Regions from separate parts of the Streptomyces sp. NPDC001985 genome, predicted to be linked through region 2. Evidence: riboswitches for the same ligand, from Rfam matches in the RefSeq annotation. Region 2 holds a riboswitch; each other region holds the start of a gene.

Region 1 (4,204 bases), on a different contig from region 2:
GGACCGGGTCGAACCGGGCCCCTGGCGGAATCTGATCTTCGCCTTCGCCTGGGGCGCCTTCGCCGCCGCCCTGGTCGCGATCCTCGCGAACTCCTTCGCGATCCGCTGGATCGCCACCGCCACCGCCGACCCCACCAGCGCGGACACCCTGGGCGCCACGGTGATCGCGCCCATTGTCGAGGAGAGCGCGAAGGCCGTGGCCATCGCGCTGATCTTCTTCTTCCGCCGCCGGGAGTTCACCGGAATCGTGGACGGCGTGGTGATCGCCGGCTTCACCGCCACCGGTTTCGCCTTCACCGAGAACATCCTCTACCTCGGCACGGCGTTCGGTGAGGACCGGGAGCTGGGCCAGTCGGGCCTGGAGTCGGTGACCGCCGCGACCTTCTTCGTCCGTATCGTCATGTCGCCGTTCGCCCACCCCCTCTTCACCGTGCTGACCGGCATCGGCTTCGGGGCCGCCGCCCTGGCCGCCCGCCACCGCCGGTTCCGCAGGACCGCGCTGCCGCTGCTCGGGCTGCTGCTGTCGATGGCCGTGCACGCGCTGTGGAACGGCTCGGCGTCGTATCTCGGCCCCTGGGGCTTCTACGCGGTGTACGGGGCGTTCATGGTTCCCGCGTTCGCGCTGCTGACCTGGCTGGTGATCTGGACCCGGCAGCGGGAGCTGCGCACGATAGCGTCCGAACTGCCCGCCTACGCGGCGGCCGGCTGGCTCGCCCCGGCGGAGCCGCCGGCGCTGTCGTCGATGAAGGCCCGCGCCCTGGCCCGTGATGTGGCCCGGCGCACGGGAGGTCCGGCGGCGGCGCACACGGTGTCGGAGTACCAGCGGTTCGCCACCTCGCTGGCGTTTCTGCGCCACCGGGCCGGCCGGGGCGCGGCGGGCCCGGACTTCGTCGCCCGGGAGCAGGAGCTGCTCCACCACATGTGGCAGCGGAAGGACGCGGCGTCCCCGGCGCTGATCCACGCGGCGCGGGCGACCGGCCGGGTCCGGGTGCCGCCGCCGTACCGGGACTACGAGGGGTACAACCCGTACCGCCGCTGAGTCCGCCCGGGAAAGACCGGCAGCCCTGGCATGGGGGGTGGATGCCAGGGCTGCCGGGGTTCCGCGGCCGGTGAGGGGGACCCCTCAGGGAGCCGTCAGGGGTTGAGGTTCTTGCTGCGCAGCCAGGCCATCGGGTCCATGGCGGAACCGCCCGGGGTCATGACCTCCAGGTGGAGGTGGTCGCCGGAGGAGTTGCCGGTGGAGCCGACCCGGCCGATGGTCTCGCCGGTGGAGACCTGCTGGCCCGCGCCCACGGTCATCGAGGAGAGGTGCGCGTACGACACCTCGGTGCCGTCGGAGAGCTGCAGCACGATGCGGTAGCCGTACGAGCCGGACCAGCCGGCCGACTTGACGGTGCCGCCGCCCACGGCCTTGACCGGGGTGCCGGCCGGGGCCGCGAAGTCGAGGCCGGTGTGCTGGCCCGAGGACCACATGGAGCCGGACTGACCGTAGGTGGCGGTGATCGTGTACGAGGAGGTCGGCAGGGCGTAGCTGCCGGCGAGCTGCGCGGCGCGCTTGGCCTCGGCCTCGGCCGCCGCCTTCTCCTTGGCCTTCTGCTCGGCCCTCTCCTTGGCCTCGGCCTTGGCCTTCTCCTTGGCCTTCCGCTCCGCCTCGCGCTCGGCCTCGGCCTTGGCCTCGGCTTCCTTCTCCGCCTTCTCGGCCGCCGCGGCGGCCTTCTCGGCGGCGTCGCGCTCGGCGGCGGCCCGCGCTGCCTCGGCGGCACCGGCCTGCTGGTCCTCGGCCTGCTCCAGGATGCGGGAGCGCAGGGCCTCGGCCGCGGTGGGCTGGGCCTCCTGGGCGGCGAGGCCCATGGTCTCGTACTCGGCGGTCCGCTCGCGGTCCGCCTCGGCGCCGTCCGCGGCGTCCTCGGACATGAAAGCGCCGACGCCGGGAAGAGAGTCGACGTCGGGGAGGGATATCGCGATGGCGGGTTTGTTCTGCGCGGTGGCGATGCCACCGGCGCCGACGGCGGCGATCACACCGACACCGAGAACGGTGGAGCTGCGGGCGAATCCACCGCGCTGCTTCATCACACGGTGGCGGTGCCGGCCGCGCACCGGGCGGACGGTCTCCGCGGTGGGGTTCCACTCACCGACGGACCGCTCGGCCCCGTCCTCGCTGAAGACCGCAGTCGTGTAAGGCGATTCCGGGGCAGGCCTGTTTGACGCCACTGAGGCGTACTCCTTTCCTTCCTTATCGCCTACCGGGTTAGCTGACGGGTTCGGAGCAGGAAGGTCTCCTACGGGCAGCGCTCACCGCGAACTGAACGGTGGACGATGTCCGATTCACCCCAATGGGTGGTTCCCCGGTTCCCTTGCGGGATTCGGCGCACGCGCGCGGCGCCACCCTGACGGCGGCTGGGACGACCGCGCTGCGTTATCGAACGTTAATAGACACGCGGTCCGGATTCCAAGTTGTTCCGAGTGATCTTTAAACTCTTTGCCATGGACTTAACGGGACACAAGCAGCCGGATTCGGGCGACCTGAGCGGCAGTCAGCCTCCGCGCCGAAACTGACGGTATATCAATTGTTATCAGTCGTTGTCGGAGGGGTGACCTCTGATTACGCACCGTGGGAAGGGCGGCCCGACCGGTTCCCGCCATCGCCGGCGCCATCGCCGCCGCCGGACACCGGACCGGGTTCGGGACCGGGTTCGGGACCGGGTTCGGGACCGGGTTCGGGACCGGGTTCGGGGGCCGTCGCCGGGCTGGTCAGCGCGAGCAGGGCCATGTCGTCCGTGGCGCCCCCGCCCGTGTGCCGCCGCACATCGTCCAGTACCGCGTCCAGCAGCTCCCCCGGCCCCGTGAAGATCCGGCCCCGCAGGCGCGCGGCCGGGTCGTAGAACACCCCGTGCGCGTCACGCGCCTCGGAGACCCCGTCGGTGTAGAGGAGCAGCGTGGCGCCGGGCGGCAGCGGGTACTCGTCCGCCCGGTCCGGCCGGGGCTCCAGCTCGCCCATGGAGAGCGGGAGGGCGTGCTCGCGGGGTTCGAGCGGGCCGAGCCCCCCGTCCCCGTACAGCATCAGCGGGGCCGGGTGGCCCCGGTTCACCAGCCGTACGACGCCGCCGGAGCGCGGGATCTCGCCGAGGACGGCGGTGGTGAACGCCTCGACGGCGTCCAGCGTCTCGCGCCGGCCGGCCTCGCGGTTCAGCGCCCGCTCCAGCCGGCCGGTGACCCGCTCCAGCGATGTCTCCTGCTCGGCGGCCTCCCGGAAGGCGCCGATGGCGACAGCGACCGCCTCCACCGCGCCGAGCCCCTTGCCCCGGACATCGCCCAGCACCAGCCGTACGCCGTGCGGGGTGTCCTGGACGGCGAAGAGGTCGCCGCCGATGAAGGCGTCCGCGACGGCCGCCTCGTAGCGCGCGGCGACCCGGAACCCGCCGATCCGCTCGGCGGGGGTGGGCAGCACGGCCCGCATGGCGGTCTCGGCGACGACCCGCGCCGAGGCCAGCCGCTCGTTGCCGCGCCGGATGACCCGGTTGATGAGCAGCGCCAGACCGGAGACGGTGACGACGGTGACCAGCTCCGTGTACGTCGTGGGCTCGTCCAGCGTCTCCTTGTAGAAGTGGAGCCCGATCACCCCGGCGGTCGCCGCGAGCCCGGTCAGCAGGGTGGTGCGCCAGGAGAAGAAGGGTGCGGCGATCAGCGGGGCCGCCGCGAACATCGGCGCGGCGGTGAACCGCTGCGGGGTGGCGAGATCGAAGACGAAGCCGCCGACGATCATGAGCACGGGCAGCATCCGGACAAAGCGGCGCGCGCCGTATCCACTGAGCTGTTCCTGCGCCAAGGGTGCTCTCCCGACCGGTTCCGGCCCGCCGACGGCTGCGGACACGTCTCCCGCGCCCCTCCCAGGGTCGCGGCAACCGCGCGGGGAGGCGAGCCGCCGCCGTCCAACCGGGCGATACACCGGGCGGGGGCCGAGGACGCGCGCATACGACAATGGCCCGGCACTTCCTGAGAAGTGCCGGGCCACGGTCTTTCAGTAGCGGGGACAGGATTTGAACCTGCGACCTCTGGGTTATGAGCCCAGCGAGCTACCGAGCTGCTCCACCCCGCGTCGTTGAACACAACCTTACGCCATCCGGAGCGCGCTTCTCCCCACTTTCCCCCGGAGGCGCGGAGCGAGCCCTCATTTCCGGGGTGTTCCCGGCCTGCGGGGGCCGGA
Region 2 (4,204 bases):
CTGTTACGGGGGCATTGCACCGACGGGGGAAACCGTCGGATGATGTGCGGGCCTGTTCGGATCTGTTGCAATCCGGGGGTCGGGATGATCGAAAGTGTCGGCAGGGGCCGTGTCTGGGTGCTCTCCGGGGCGTCGAGCAGCTATGCGTTTCGGCTGTCGGACGACGACGCGCTGCTCCACCTCCACTGGGGCCCCCGGATCACCGGCGCGGACGCCGAGGCGCTCGCCGCCGAGGCCCCACCGCCCCACCGCCCCTTCGAATCCCCGCTCGACGGCCATGAGGAGTACCCGGTCGAGGGCGGCCCCCGCTTCGTCCGCCCCGCGCTCAGCGTCCGCACCCCCGAGGTGCGCGGCACCGAGTGGGCCTTCGCCGGCGCCACGGTGGACGGCGACGAACTGCGGCTGCGCTTCACCGACCCCGTGCACGGCCTCGGACTCACCCTGCACCACCGGATGCGCGACGACAGCGATGTCGTCGAGCGCTGGACCACCGCCGCGCACGAGGGCACGGGACCCGCCCTGGAGCTGCTCCGCGCCGACGCCGCCACCTGGACCCTGCCCCCGCGCGACACCTGGCGGCTGAGCCAGCTCCACGGCCGCTGGGCGGCCGAGTCCCGGCTGGTGCGCTCCCCGCTGACGTACGGCGAGCACATCATCGGGAGCCGCCGGGGCCACACCGGACACCAGCATCTGCCCTGGGTCGCCCTGGACGCCGGCGGCGCGGCGACCGAGGAGCACGGCGAGGTGTACGGCTGTGCGCTCGGCTGGTCCGGCTCCTGGCGGATCGCCGTCCACCGGCTGCCCGACGGACTGGTCCAGATCACCGGGGGCGCGGGCCACGACGACTCCGGACTGGTGCGGCTCGCCCCCGGCGAGTCCTATGTCTCGCCCGTCTTCGCCGGGCTCTGGAGCCGGGAGGGCTTCGGCGGGGCCAGCAGGGCCTGGCACCGCTGGCAGCTCGCCCGGGTGATCCCGGACGCGGCGGCCGAGCGGCCCGTCCTCTACAACTCCTGGGAGGCCACCGGCTTCGACATCTCCGAGCCGCAGCAGCGCGCCCTCGCCCGGCGGGCCGCCGCCCTCGGGGTCGAGCTCTTCGTGGTCGACGACGCCTGGTTCGGGCGGCGCACCAGCGACCGCGCCGGGCTCGGCGACTGGACCCCCAACCCCGACCGCTTCCCCGGCGGTCTCAAGCCGCTCGCCGACGAGGTGCGCGCGCGGGGGATGCGCTTCGGGATCTGGGTCGAGCCGGAGATGGTCAACCCCGACAGCGATCTCCACCGCGCCCACCCCGACTGGGTGCAGCACCGGCCCGGCCGGACCCGTACCGAGTACCGCCATCAGCTCGTCCTCAATGTCGCCCGCCGCGATGTCCGGGAGCATCTGTGGGAGCGGCTGCACGCGCTGCTCGACAGCGCGCCGATCGACTACGTGAAGTGGGACTTCAACCGCTGCTTCACCGACCCCGGCTGGCCGGGCGACCCCTATCCGCAGCGGCTGTGGGTGGAGCACGTCCAGGGGCTGTACGGACTCCTGGACCGGCTGCGGGCCGCCCACCCCGGGGTGGACTTCGAGTCCTGCTCGGGCGGCGGCGGCCGGATCGACCTCGGGATTCTCTCCCGTACGGATCAGGTGTGGACCTCCGACAACACCGATCCGCTGGACCGGCTCGCCATCCAGCACGGCCTGAGCCAGCTCCATCCGGCGCGGGTGATGGCCGCCTGGGTCACCGACAGTCCGAACACCCAGCTCAACGGCCGGCGCAGCTCGCTCCGCTTCCGCTTCGTCAGTGCCATGGCCGGGGTGCTGGGCATCGGCGGCGACCTCACCGAGTGGAGCGAGGAGGAACTCGCCGAGGCGCGCGGCTGGATCGCTCTCTACAAGGAGATACGGCCACTGGTGCAGCACGGCGACCTCCACCGGCTCCGCCCGCCCGGCGGCGGACTGAGCGCGGTGCAGTATCTGCGCGGCGACGAGACCGCCGTCCTCGCCTGGCTCCCGTCGCAGCACTACGGCGAACGGCCGCCGAGGCTCCGGCTGCGCGGCCTCGATCCGGCCGGCCGGTACGAGTGCCGGGACACCGGCGCCGTGCACCGGGGGGCGGTGCTGCTGCACCACGGGCTGCACACCGGGCTCTCGGGTGACCTCGACGCCGCGGTCTTCCGGCTCCACCGTCTCTAATCAGCACATCTGGGTCGTTATGGCCCATTTAGCTGTTTCGCCATAACCTGCCCCGGCTGCGGCGGAGATGGGGTGCGGTCGGTGAGCAGGATCATAGTGGTGACGGTCCGTGCCGGTGCGGCGGAGGACAACGCCGACGCCGGGGCGGGAGTTGGGGGAGCGCGCTCCACGCAGGGTGACCGGAATCCCCGGGAGCGGGGCCGCAGGACCCCCGGCCGTGAAGCGGAGCAGCTTGTTCCGGTCCGCTCGGCTCATCTACGGTCACGGCCATCCGGGCGGACCGCCTAATCCTGCCGCCGGCCGGACTCCCATCGGACGTCGATTCGTGGCAGGAGCGGGGGACCCAGGCAGTACGCCGTTCCGGCTCGCCGGACGGCTCGGGGTGAAGCCGCGCAGAGCGCGGCCGGGCATCTCCAGCCCGAACCCGACAGCTCACCTCGCAGGCGCCGGAGAGGAATGCGCCATGCCCGCAAAGGGTAAGCACCGCCGCCCCAGGAACAACCCGCTCACCCGTGGTTTCGTCGCCGCCGGCACCGGCGGGGCCGCCTTGGCCCTCCCGCTGATGGGGGCGACCGGCGCCCACGCGGCCGAGCGGTCGGCCCCGGCCGCCGCCCCCGCCGTGGCCCCGGTGAAGGCCGCCCAGGCCCAGACCCAGACCCAGGCTCAGGCCCCGGCGGCCCCCGCCTCCGCCACGTACCGCGTCGTCGCCGGCGACCATCTGACCGCGATCGCCGACGAGCACCGGGTCGACGGCGGCTGGCAGGGGCTGTACGAGAAGAACCGCGACACCATCGGCGACGATCCCTCGATGATCCACCCGGGTCTCGAACTCGCCATCGGCGGCGCGTCCGAGGCGCGCGCCGACCGCTCCGGAGGCCGGGAGTCCGGCCCGGCCGCCGCCCCGGAGAAGACCCCGGGCACCGGCTCCGGCGGCAAGGGCCCGGCCGGTGCCGCGGCCCCCCAGCCGGAGCCGGAGCCCGCCCCCGCCGCCGAGCAGCCGGCCCCGGAGCAGCCCGCCGGGGAGGCCCAGGGCTCCTCCTCCGGCTACACCAGCCCGGTCGCGTCCGGCGGTGTCACCACCTCCTACCGCGCGACCGGCTCGATGTGGTCCAGCGGCTACCACACCGGTGTCGACTTCGCGGCGCCCACCGGCACCTCCGTCCGCTCCGTCGGTCCGGGCACCGTCGTCTCCGCCGGCTGGAGCGGCGCGTACGGCAACGAGGTCATCGTCCAGCACACCGACGGCACCTACGGGCAGTACGCCCACCTCTCCTCCCTCTCCGTCTCCGCGGGGCAGAGCGTGAGCGGCGGCACCCAGCTCGGCCTCTCGGGCTCCACCGGCAACTCCAGCGGCCCGCACCTGCACTTCGAGATCCGCACCACCGCCTCCTACGGCTCGGACATCGACCCGGTGGCGTATCTCCGCCAGCACGGCGTCTCCCTCTGAGGCGAACGGCAAACCGCCCAGAACGCTCGAATCCCCCCGTACCGCCCGACGGTGCGGGGGGATTCGGCGCTATTCCCCACCGCGTGATATTCCCCGGTGGTAAAGATCACCCGCCGTCAACCCCTCCTTACGGTCGCGTAGGTCACATCCACGGGTTCAAGATGAGTTCTTGTGGCAGACGATTCGAGCACAGACAACCAGGGCGGAATCGGGTCGTACGCGGCTATCGGTGACAGCTTCACCGAGGGAGTCGGAGACCCCGGACCGGACGGGTCCTTCGTCGGCTGGGCGGACCGCTTCGCGGTGCTGCTCGCCGACCGCAGGCCCGAACACACCTTTCGCTACGCCAACCTGGCGGTACGCGGCCGTCTCCTCGACCAGATCGTCGCGGAGCAGGTGCCGAGGGCCAGACAACTCGCCCCGGACCTGGTGTCGTTCTGCGCCGGGGGCAATGACATCATCCGGCCGGGCAGCGACCCGGACGACGTGGCCGAGCGCTTCGAGCGCGCGGTCGCCGACCTCACCGGCGCCGTCGGCACCGTGATGGTGACCACCGGCTTCGACACCCGTGACGTACCC
Region 3 (4,204 bases), on a different contig from region 2:
TGGCCCGGTTCGCCGATGAGGGCCCGACCCCCGAGGAGATGGAGCGCGCCCAGGCCCAGCTGGAGCGCGAGTGGCTGGACCGCCTCTCCACCGTCGCGGGCCGCGCCGACGAACTCTGCCGGTACGCGGTGCTCTTCGGGGACCCGCAGCTGGCGCTGACCGCCGTCGACCGGGTCCTCGACATCACCGCCGACGAGGTGCGCGCGGTCGCCGCGGCCCGGCTGCGCCCCGACAACCGGGCGGTGCTGGTGTACGAGCCGGTGGCCGCCGACGCCGATGCCGACGACCCGTCCGACACGACCGAGCAGAGCGACGACGAAGAAGGGGCGCGCCAGTGACCGACGCCGCCGAGCCGCTGACCACCATGGAGTTCCACCCGCAGCCGCAGGCCGGGGAGGCCAGGCCCTGGGCGTTCCCCGCCCCCGACCGCGGCACCCTGGACAACGGCCTGACCGTGCTGCGCTGTCACCGCCCCGGACAGCAGGTCGTGGCGGTCGAGGTCTCCCTCGACGCGCCGCTCGACGCCGAGCCCGAGGGCCTCGACGGCATTGCCACGATCATGGCGCGGGCGCTCTCGGAGGGCACCGACAAGCGCTCCGCCGAGGAGTTCGCCGCCGAGCTGGAGCGGTGCGGCGCCACGCTCGACGCACACGCCGACCACCCCGGTGTCCGGGTCTCGCTGGAGGTCCCGGTCTCCCGGCTGCCCAAGGCGCTCGGGCTGGTGGCCGAGGCCCTGCGGGCCCCCGCGTTCCTCGACACCGAGATCGAGCGGCTGGTGCGCAACCGGCTGGACGAGATCCCGCACGAGACGGCCAACCCGGGCCGCCGGGCCGCCAAGGAGCTGTACCGGCAGCTCTTCCCGGAGTCCCTGCGGATGTCCCGTCCGCGCCAGGGCACCGAGGAGACCGTCGCCCGGATCGACGCGGCGGCCGTGCGCGCCTTCTACGAGGCGCATGTCCGCCCCGCCACCGCCACCGCGGTGATCGTCGGCGATCTCGCCGAGGTCGATGTCGACGCCGTGCTCGCCGAGACCCTCGGCGAGTGGACGGGCGACACCGCGGACCTGCGCCCCGTGCCGGCGGTCACCGCCGACGACACCGGCCGGGTGGTCGTCGTGGACCGCCCCGGCGCGGTCCAGACCCAGGTGCTGATCGGACGGGTCGGCGCGGACCGCCACGACCGGGTCTGGCCCGCCCAGGTGCTCGGCACCTACTGCCTCGGCGGCACGCTGACCTCCCGGCTCGACCGGGTGCTCCGCGAGGAGAAGGGCTACACCTACGGTGTGCGCGCCTTCGGCCAGGTGCTGCGCTCCGCCCCGGACGGCTCGGGCGTCTCCCTGCTCGCCATCAGCGGCTCGGTGGACACCCCCAACACCGGCCCGGCCCTCGACGATCTGTGGAAGGTGCTGCGGACCCTGGCGGCCGGCGGGCTCACCGACGCCGAGCGGGATGTGGCGGTGCAGAACCTGGTGGGCGTCGCCCCGCTGAAGTACGAGATGGCCGCCTCCGTCGCGGGCACGCTGGCCGACCAGGTCGAGCAGCACCTCCCCGACGACTACCAGGCCCAGCTCTACGTCCGGCTGGCCGAGACCGGCACGGTGGAGGCGACGGTCGCGGTGGTCAACGCCTTCCCGCAGGACCGGCTGGTCACGGTCCTGGTGGGGGACGCCGCGCAGATCGCGGAGCCCGTCAAGGCCCTCGGTATCGGTGAAGTGACCGTCGTCACCGGCTGATCGGGACGGATGAGGGAACCCCGGCGGCCACGGGTGCCGGGGTTCCCTCATCTGGCTGCCATATGTCCCTTTTGATCGTTTGTCATGGGGAAGATGCCTTTCTGGGCTGTGGCATGTGCAACAAAAGCAGCTCTTTGTTTGGCGGAGGGAAGATCCCGCGCTTAGCGTCGGTCCGGCTGTTCGCCCGCACGACGCCGCACCCGTGGCACGGGCAGCCATCGCCGAATCCCCCAGGGCGCGAGTCCGGGGAACCGGGGACCCACCGTCCCAGGGGTGAATCGAGCGCCTTCGCCGCCATGCGGAGGGGCCCGTAGGAGACCTTCCTGCTCCGAACCCGTCAGCTAACCCGGTAGGCGAGAAGGAAGGAAAGGACCAGCCTCTCCATGGCGTTGACCCGCCCCACCGGGAAACACCGTGCGCCTGGCCGGATGACGCGCAGAAGCGCGAGCATCGCCGGTGTCGCCACCCTCGCCACCACCGGAGTCTGCGGAACCCTCGCCGCCCCGGCCCACGCCGCCGGATCGGGCGCGCCGTCCCTGGAGGACACCGGATCGCTGATGATCATCAGCGCCGACGCCGACGCGGACTCCCTCGCCGACGAGGTCGCCGACCAGGCGGCCACCCAGAAGTCCGCGGCCGTCGCCCGGGTCCAGGCCGCCGAGGAGGCCCAGCGCAGGGCCGACGAGCGGGCCCGTGAGGCCCGTGCGGCCGAGGAGCGCGCCGCCCGTGAGGCAGAGCGCCGCCGGCTCAACACCTTCCAGTCCCCCGTCGCCGGTTCCCATGTCTCCACCGGCTACCGCGCCGGCGGCTCCCTCTGGTCCTCCGGCAGCCACTCCGGCATCGACTTCCACGCCCCCCACGGCACCCCCGTGATGTCGGTCGGCATGGGCACGGTCGTGGAGGCGGGCTGGGGCGGCGCCTATGGCAACAACGTCGTCATCAGGATGAACGACGGCTCCTACACCCAGTACGGCCATCTGGCGTCCATCGGTGTCACGGCGGGCCAGAGCGTCGTGGCGGGCCAGCAGATCGGCCTCGCGGGCTCCACGGGCAACTCCACCGGGCCCCACCTCCACTTCGAGGCCAGAGGCGGCGCCGACTACGGCTCCGACATCGACCCGGTCGCCTATCTGCGCGCCCACGGAGTCTCCCTCTGACACCACCGCGCCGGGCCCGGCGGCGTCCCGTCGGACGCCCGGCGCCCCCGGAGCGCGGCCGGCCCGCACCGTCATCCCACCGAAGGCCCCGGCGGCAGCGCGCCGGGGCCTTCGGCGTGCCGCCGCCCGGTCCGGGGCTGCGGCCGGGTGGCGGCCGGGGTGGCGGCCGGAAGGAATCCCCGGCCGTCGAGAGGCCATCGGAAAACGGGGGCCGCTGCAATAGAGTCGCCGAACAGACGTCAGACCGGCTGCGTTCCACGCGGAGTGAGCGGATGAAGGCGGAGGTTCGGTGATGCGCGTTCCCGCGCACTCGGTAGGCACGGCGCTCCGCGACGACATCGTCTCCGGGGTGTTCCCGCGCGGCGGCCGGCTCGCGGAGGAGCAGCTCGCCCGCCGCTACGGAGTCTCCCGCATCCCGGTGCGCGAGGCCCTGCGCACCCTGGAGTCCGAGGGCTTTGTCGTCATCCGCAGACACGCCGGTGCCCAGGTCGCCGAGCCCACCGAGCAGGAGGCCGCCGATCTGCTGGAGGTCAGGGCGCTGCTGGAGCCGCTGGGCGCGGCCCGCGCCGCCCGGCGGCGCACCGAGGCACACCTCAAGGTGCTGCGCGGCCTGGTCCGCCTCGGCCAGGAGCGGGCCCGCCGGGGGCAGAGCCAGGACCTGCGGGCCCTCGCCGGCTGGTTCCACGAGACCCTGGCCGGGGCCTCCGGGAGCCCGGGGCTGATCGCGCTGCTCACCCAGCTCCGGCACAAGATCGCCTGGATGTACGCGGTGCAGCCGCCGGCCGAGCCCGCGGCGTCCTGGGCCGAGTACGGGGCGATCGTGGACGCGGTGGCGCGCGGGGACGCGGAGCGGGCGCGGGCGCTCACCGCGCTGCACGCCGAGCGCACCGCCGGGGCGCACCGGCTGCGGAGCGCGGAACCGGCTCGCCCGGCGCACCGATCCGTGACGACGGCGCGCGTCCGGAACTAGGGACTGAGTGGGGCTGGGTCCGGTGCCGTGCGGCGCGAGGCGGAGGATGGGGTCACTGCGGGGCGGGCAGGGGTGACGGACGACACCGCGGCGAGGTGCGGTGCCGGGGCGCGCGAGCCCAGCGAGATCCACACGACATACCCCGGCGGAGGGGTGCGACGGCCCGTCACGGCTCTCCGGCGGGCCGCTCAGGGAACGCCGTGCCCGGTGCTCCCGGATTCGGCGGGCGGGGTGCCCTCCCGGCGCCCGGCTGTGCGACGGTGCGGTGGTGTGCCCGGATTCCGTGCCGTGCGGGCCGGACTCCTGCCGGGTGGTCATCCGGACATGCGGTCCCGGGGCCCGGTG
Region 4 (4,204 bases), on a different contig from region 2:
GGCCCAGGTCATGAAGGGGTAGTCGCGGTGGAGCCGGGTGTTGTCGCGGTCCCACTTCTTCCAGCTGGTGGGCCACTTGGCGTCCGCGCACTCGACAGCCGTGTAGACGGCGTTGCTGTTCTCGGAGCGGATGTTGCCGGCGGTGTCGGAGAGGTCCGGCGACGCGGCGTCGATCAGCGGCCGGGTGTCACCGGCCACGTACTTGCTCCAGAGCCGGGCGACCGGCGCCCAGGAGGAGTCGTAGTAGGGCGCGCCCTGGAAGAAGCCGGTCAGCTCGGCCGGGCCGACGACTCCGCCGAGCGGGGCGCGCTTGGCGTCGGCGCGCAGGGTGAGCCACTGCCGCTCGACCTTCTCGGGGGTGTCACCGAGGCGGTAGGTGGCGTCGTTCGCGGCGATCCAGCTCTTCCAGTCGTCCCAGCGCATCTGGAAGGCGACGTCCTGGTCCAGGTTGGCCTGGTACCAGATCTTCTCCCGTGAGGGATTCACCACACTGTCGACGACCATCCGGCGGACATGGCCGGGGAAGAGGGTCGCGTACACCCCGCCCAGATAGCTGCCGTAGGAGACACCCAGGAAGTTGAGCTTCCGCTCGCCCAGGGCGGCCCGGATGACATCGAGGTCACGGGCGGTGTTGGGGGTGGTCATGTGCGGCAGCATCCAGCCGCTGCGCTCGGCGCAGCCGTCCGCGTACGCGGCGGCGAGTGCGCGCTGGGCGCGCTTGTCGGCCTCGCTGTCGGGGACCGGGTCGGCCTTGGGGGCCTTGACGAACTCCTGCGGGTCGACACAGGAGATGGGGGTGGAGCGGCCGACGCCGCGCGGGTCGAAGCCCACGAAGTCGTACGCCTTGGCGGTGTTCACCCAGAGCGGGTTCTTGCCGGTGACCCGGGTGGGGAAGCGGAGTCCCGAGCCGCCGGGGCCGCCGGGGTTGTAGAGGAGCGCGCCCTGGCGCTCCTCCTTGGTGCCGGTGTTGCCGATGCGGTCGACGGTCAGCTCGATCTGCCGGCCGTTCGGGCGGGCGTAGTCGAGCGGAACCGTCACCGTGCCGCACTGGATGGGCTTGGCGAGTCCCCAGTCGGCGGGACAGTCGGCCCAGTCGATGCCCTGCCGGGCGGCGCGTTCGGCCGCGATCTGGACACCGCGCGCCTCGGACCCCCCTGAGTGCCGGGCCTCGGCCTGGGCGACCGGGGCGGCTATCGCCCCGGCTATGAGCGCGCCCGCCATCAGAGTGCCGGTCGCGCCGAACACCGCTGTACGTCTCACCTGGAACTGCCTCTCTGTCATGGGTACTCCGCGATCCTCGCGGTTGACGTGCTACCGGCAACAGGCCGTACGGCTGTTTCTTTACCGAACCAATAACCGGTGAGCCGAGTACCGGTGAGCGGTACATCCCTCGGTGAACCCCCGGGAACGGACGAATCGGAGCGGTCGGCGGAACCTCGTCAACCGCCATACGGGTGACGGTCGAGCTACTCCTTTTGATGTACTCGCGGCCTCGGCGCCAACTACGGTCGAGTTGCGCATCACCGTGGCCAATCTCTCGGAATGCTCTATTCCGGCCCTGGTGCGGGCATGCTCGGGTGTCGAGGGCCGGACCGTCCGGAGGCCATGTCCACCTGAACGGACCAAGGGTGTTAAAACTCACATAACGCCGTTTCCGCTCGGAATTCCGCCATGTCGTGGGTCAAGATCCCTGGGACGACAAGCCCCCGTCACCTCGGCGGGGCGGTCCGAGCGGACGCCGAGTCCTGCCGCCGCTTCGGATGACTGGTCGATGGAAGTGCTTCGGCAGGAGTGGAGGACCCGAGCAGTACGGGGCAGCCGGAAAGTCCGGACGTCCCTCGGGGTGAAGCCGCGTCACGCGGCCGGGCACCTTCGTCCGCCCGAACCCGACAGGTCATCCTTCACAGGCGGCTGACGAAGGGTTGCGCATGACTGCGCAGACAAACGTCCCGTTTCTGATGAGCCGGGCGGGGGCCGTATCGGCCCTCACCCTCGCCGCCCTCGGCGGTTCGCTGCTCGTGCCGGGCGGCACGAGCGAGGCGCACGCCGCCACGTCCCACGCGGGCAAGGCGCTCAAGGTGGCGGCCTCCAAGAAGGGAGCGCCCTACCGGTACGGAGGAACCGGGCCGTCCCGCTTCGACTGCTCGGGGCTCACGCTCTACTCGTACAAGAGAGCGGGCAAGAAGCTGCCCCGCACCGCCCAGCAGCAGTACAACAAGACCAAGCGCGTGTCGGCCTCCGGGCGCAAGGCCGGGGACCTGGTGTTCTTCCACTCCGGCGGCTACGTCTACCACGTGGGCATCTACGCCGGTAAGGGAAAGATCTGGCACTCGCCCAAGAAGGGGTCCTGGGTGAAGCTGGACAAGATCTGGAGCAAGAGCGTCAAGTACGGCCGGGTGCGCTGACGGACCGGCAGTGAGCCCGTGCGGGCCGCCGGGTGGACCCCCGGCGGCCCGCCACCGGGCCCCGCCGCCCGGCCGGGGAGCCAGGTCGCGGCCACGACCTGGCCTCCCGCGCCGGACGCGGGAGCCCCGACGCCCGGCCTGCCGCGCAGGCCGGGTGCCGCTCAGCCGGACGTCCCGGCCGGCCACGGCAGGGCGATCCAGACCGTCTTCCCGCCCTCCCGGGTGGGTGTGACGCTGAGCCTGCCGCCACTCTCCGCCGTGAGCGCGCGGACGATCACCATCCCCCGGCCGTTGTCCTGCCGCACGGCGGCGGGCAGCCGCTGGGGCCAGCGCGGGTGACTGTCGGTCACCCCGATGCGCAGCCTCTCGTCCCGCTCCAGCTCCAGGTCCACCGTGAAGGTGGGCGACTGGCCGAAGGTGTGCTGGACCGCATTGGTCACCAGCTCCGAGACGATCAGCCGGATCGTCTCCACGGCCGCGCCCCCGGCCGGCAGGCCCCACTCGGAGACGACGTCGGCGACGAATGTCCGTGCCACGGAGACCGAAGCGGGATCGCTCGGCAGGGTGACGGAGGCTTCCTGAAGGTCTGCCATGGCGACGCTGTCCCTTTCCCACCGCGGCCGGGCTCCGAACTCGAAGCGGAGGGATTGCGCGGGCGGCCACGGATTGCGCTGATCGCCAGAGTGCCACTCATCCCCTCCCCAGAAGGGGCGATCCCCCAAGATATGCATATATCTGTCGCTCGATGCGGTGAACTCTGCGACGAAGGACCGGATTTGGCGGCTCCACCCACTTGGATCGCGGGCGAACCGACAGCGTTCGACGGATCGACGGAAGGAAGCCCCGATGCGCCACGGTCCGGCGGTGCGCCGCCGCAGGCTCGGCGAGGAACTCCGCAGAGCGCGGGTGGCCGCCCGGCTCACCAGCCGCGGCGCGGCGGAACTGGCCGGCTGGCACCAGTCGAAGGTGAGCCGGATCGAGACCGGCGCCAGCGGGGTGAAGGCGGGCGATGTGCGGCTGCTGCTCGATCTGTACCGGGTCGCCGACCCCGGCCCCCGGCTGCTGCTGGAGACCCTGGCGGACGCCGCGGACGGCGGCGGGGACGGCTGGTGGCACGCCTACCGGTCGCTGCTGCCCGCCGAGTACCGCGACTTCATCAGCCTGGAGTCGCAGGCGCGCGCCGTGCGCACGGTGGAGACCTCGGCGGTGCCGGGGCTGCTCCAGACCGCCGAGTACGCCCGGGCGGTGACCCGGGCGACGCTCGCGGATCTCCCCGACGCGACCGTCGACTCGCTCGCGGAGGTGCGGATCGCCCGCCAGGAGGTGCTGCGCGGCCCCAGGCCGCCCGCGCTGAGTGTGGTGCTCGACGAGGCGGTGCTGCGGCGCGAGGTGGGCGGCCCCGGGGTGATGCGGGCGCAACTGCGGGCGCTGGCCGCGGCGTCGGAGCTGCCCTGTGTACGGCTCCAGGTGGTGCCGTTCTCCGCCGGCGGATACGCGGGGCAGACGGGATCTTTCGTTATCTTCTCGTTTCCGAGCACCTCTGATCTGGATGTGGTCATTCTTGACCACTTGACGCGTAGCGTCTCGCTGGAGCGGGCAGAGGATCTCGCGGTGTACAGCGCCGCCTTCGCGACGATGCAGAGGCGCGCGCTCCCACCGGTCGAATCCCTGGATCTGATCGCCGCCCTGGCAGGCGGCGCCTAGGAGGGCCTCATGCGTGAACACCCCGTGCCCGAAGGTCTGGTGTGGCGGCGGAGCAGCCGCAGCACGGCGAAGAACAACTGCGTCGAGGCGGCCCT

The links. A riboswitch is a leader RNA that binds a small molecule or an ion and turns the genes downstream of it on or off. The one in region 2 is predicted to bind cyclic di-AMP.
Region 1: it holds a riboswitch for cyclic di-AMP, as region 2 does, so the genes downstream of both, ABT122_RS14450 (M23 family metallopeptidase) here and ABT122_RS26285 (M23 family metallopeptidase) in region 2, are expected to answer to the same signal.
Region 3: it holds a riboswitch for cyclic di-AMP, as region 2 does, so the genes downstream of both, ABT122_RS01280 (M23 family metallopeptidase) here and ABT122_RS26285 (M23 family metallopeptidase) in region 2, are expected to answer to the same signal.
Region 4: it holds a riboswitch for cyclic di-AMP, as region 2 does, so the genes downstream of both, ABT122_RS17770 (C40 family peptidase) here and ABT122_RS26285 (M23 family metallopeptidase) in region 2, are expected to answer to the same signal.

The regions. Positions count from the first base shown of each region.
Region 1 is NZ_JBEOYB010000027.1:17,532-21,735, forward strand. It holds gene ABT122_RS14445 (PrsW family intramembrane metalloprotease) at 1-1,039, shown strand, start outside; gene ABT122_RS14450 (M23 family metallopeptidase) at 1,135-2,211, opposite strand; cyclic di-AMP (ydaO/yuaA leader) riboswitch at 2,223-2,379, opposite strand; gene ABT122_RS14455 (PP2C family protein-serine/threonine phosphatase) at 2,603-3,826, opposite strand; tRNA gene ABT122_RS14460 (tRNA-Met) at 4,023-4,096, opposite strand.
Region 2 is NZ_JBEOYB010000068.1:29,104-33,307, forward strand. It holds gene ABT122_RS26280 (alpha-galactosidase) at 85-2,178, shown strand; cyclic di-AMP (ydaO/yuaA leader) riboswitch at 2,485-2,637, shown strand; gene ABT122_RS26285 (M23 family metallopeptidase) at 2,642-3,625, shown strand; gene ABT122_RS26290 (SGNH/GDSL hydrolase family protein) at 3,797-4,204, shown strand, end outside.
Region 3 is NZ_JBEOYB010000002.1:105,964-110,167, reverse strand. It holds gene ABT122_RS01290 (M16 family metallopeptidase) at 1-338, shown strand, start outside; gene ABT122_RS01285 (M16 family metallopeptidase) at 365-1,732, shown strand; cyclic di-AMP (ydaO/yuaA leader) riboswitch at 1,942-2,102, shown strand; gene ABT122_RS01280 (M23 family metallopeptidase) at 2,116-2,889, shown strand; gene ABT122_RS01275 (GntR family transcriptional regulator) at 3,182-3,859, shown strand.
Region 4 is NZ_JBEOYB010000035.1:49,809-54,012, forward strand. It holds gene ABT122_RS17765 (alpha/beta hydrolase) at 1-1,281, opposite strand, end outside; cyclic di-AMP (ydaO/yuaA leader) riboswitch at 1,769-1,925, shown strand; gene ABT122_RS17770 (C40 family peptidase) at 1,929-2,405, shown strand; gene ABT122_RS17775 (ATP-binding protein) at 2,567-2,998, opposite strand; gene ABT122_RS17780 (helix-turn-helix domain-containing protein) at 3,252-4,109, shown strand; gene ABT122_RS17785 (DUF397 domain-containing protein) at 4,119-4,204, shown strand, end outside.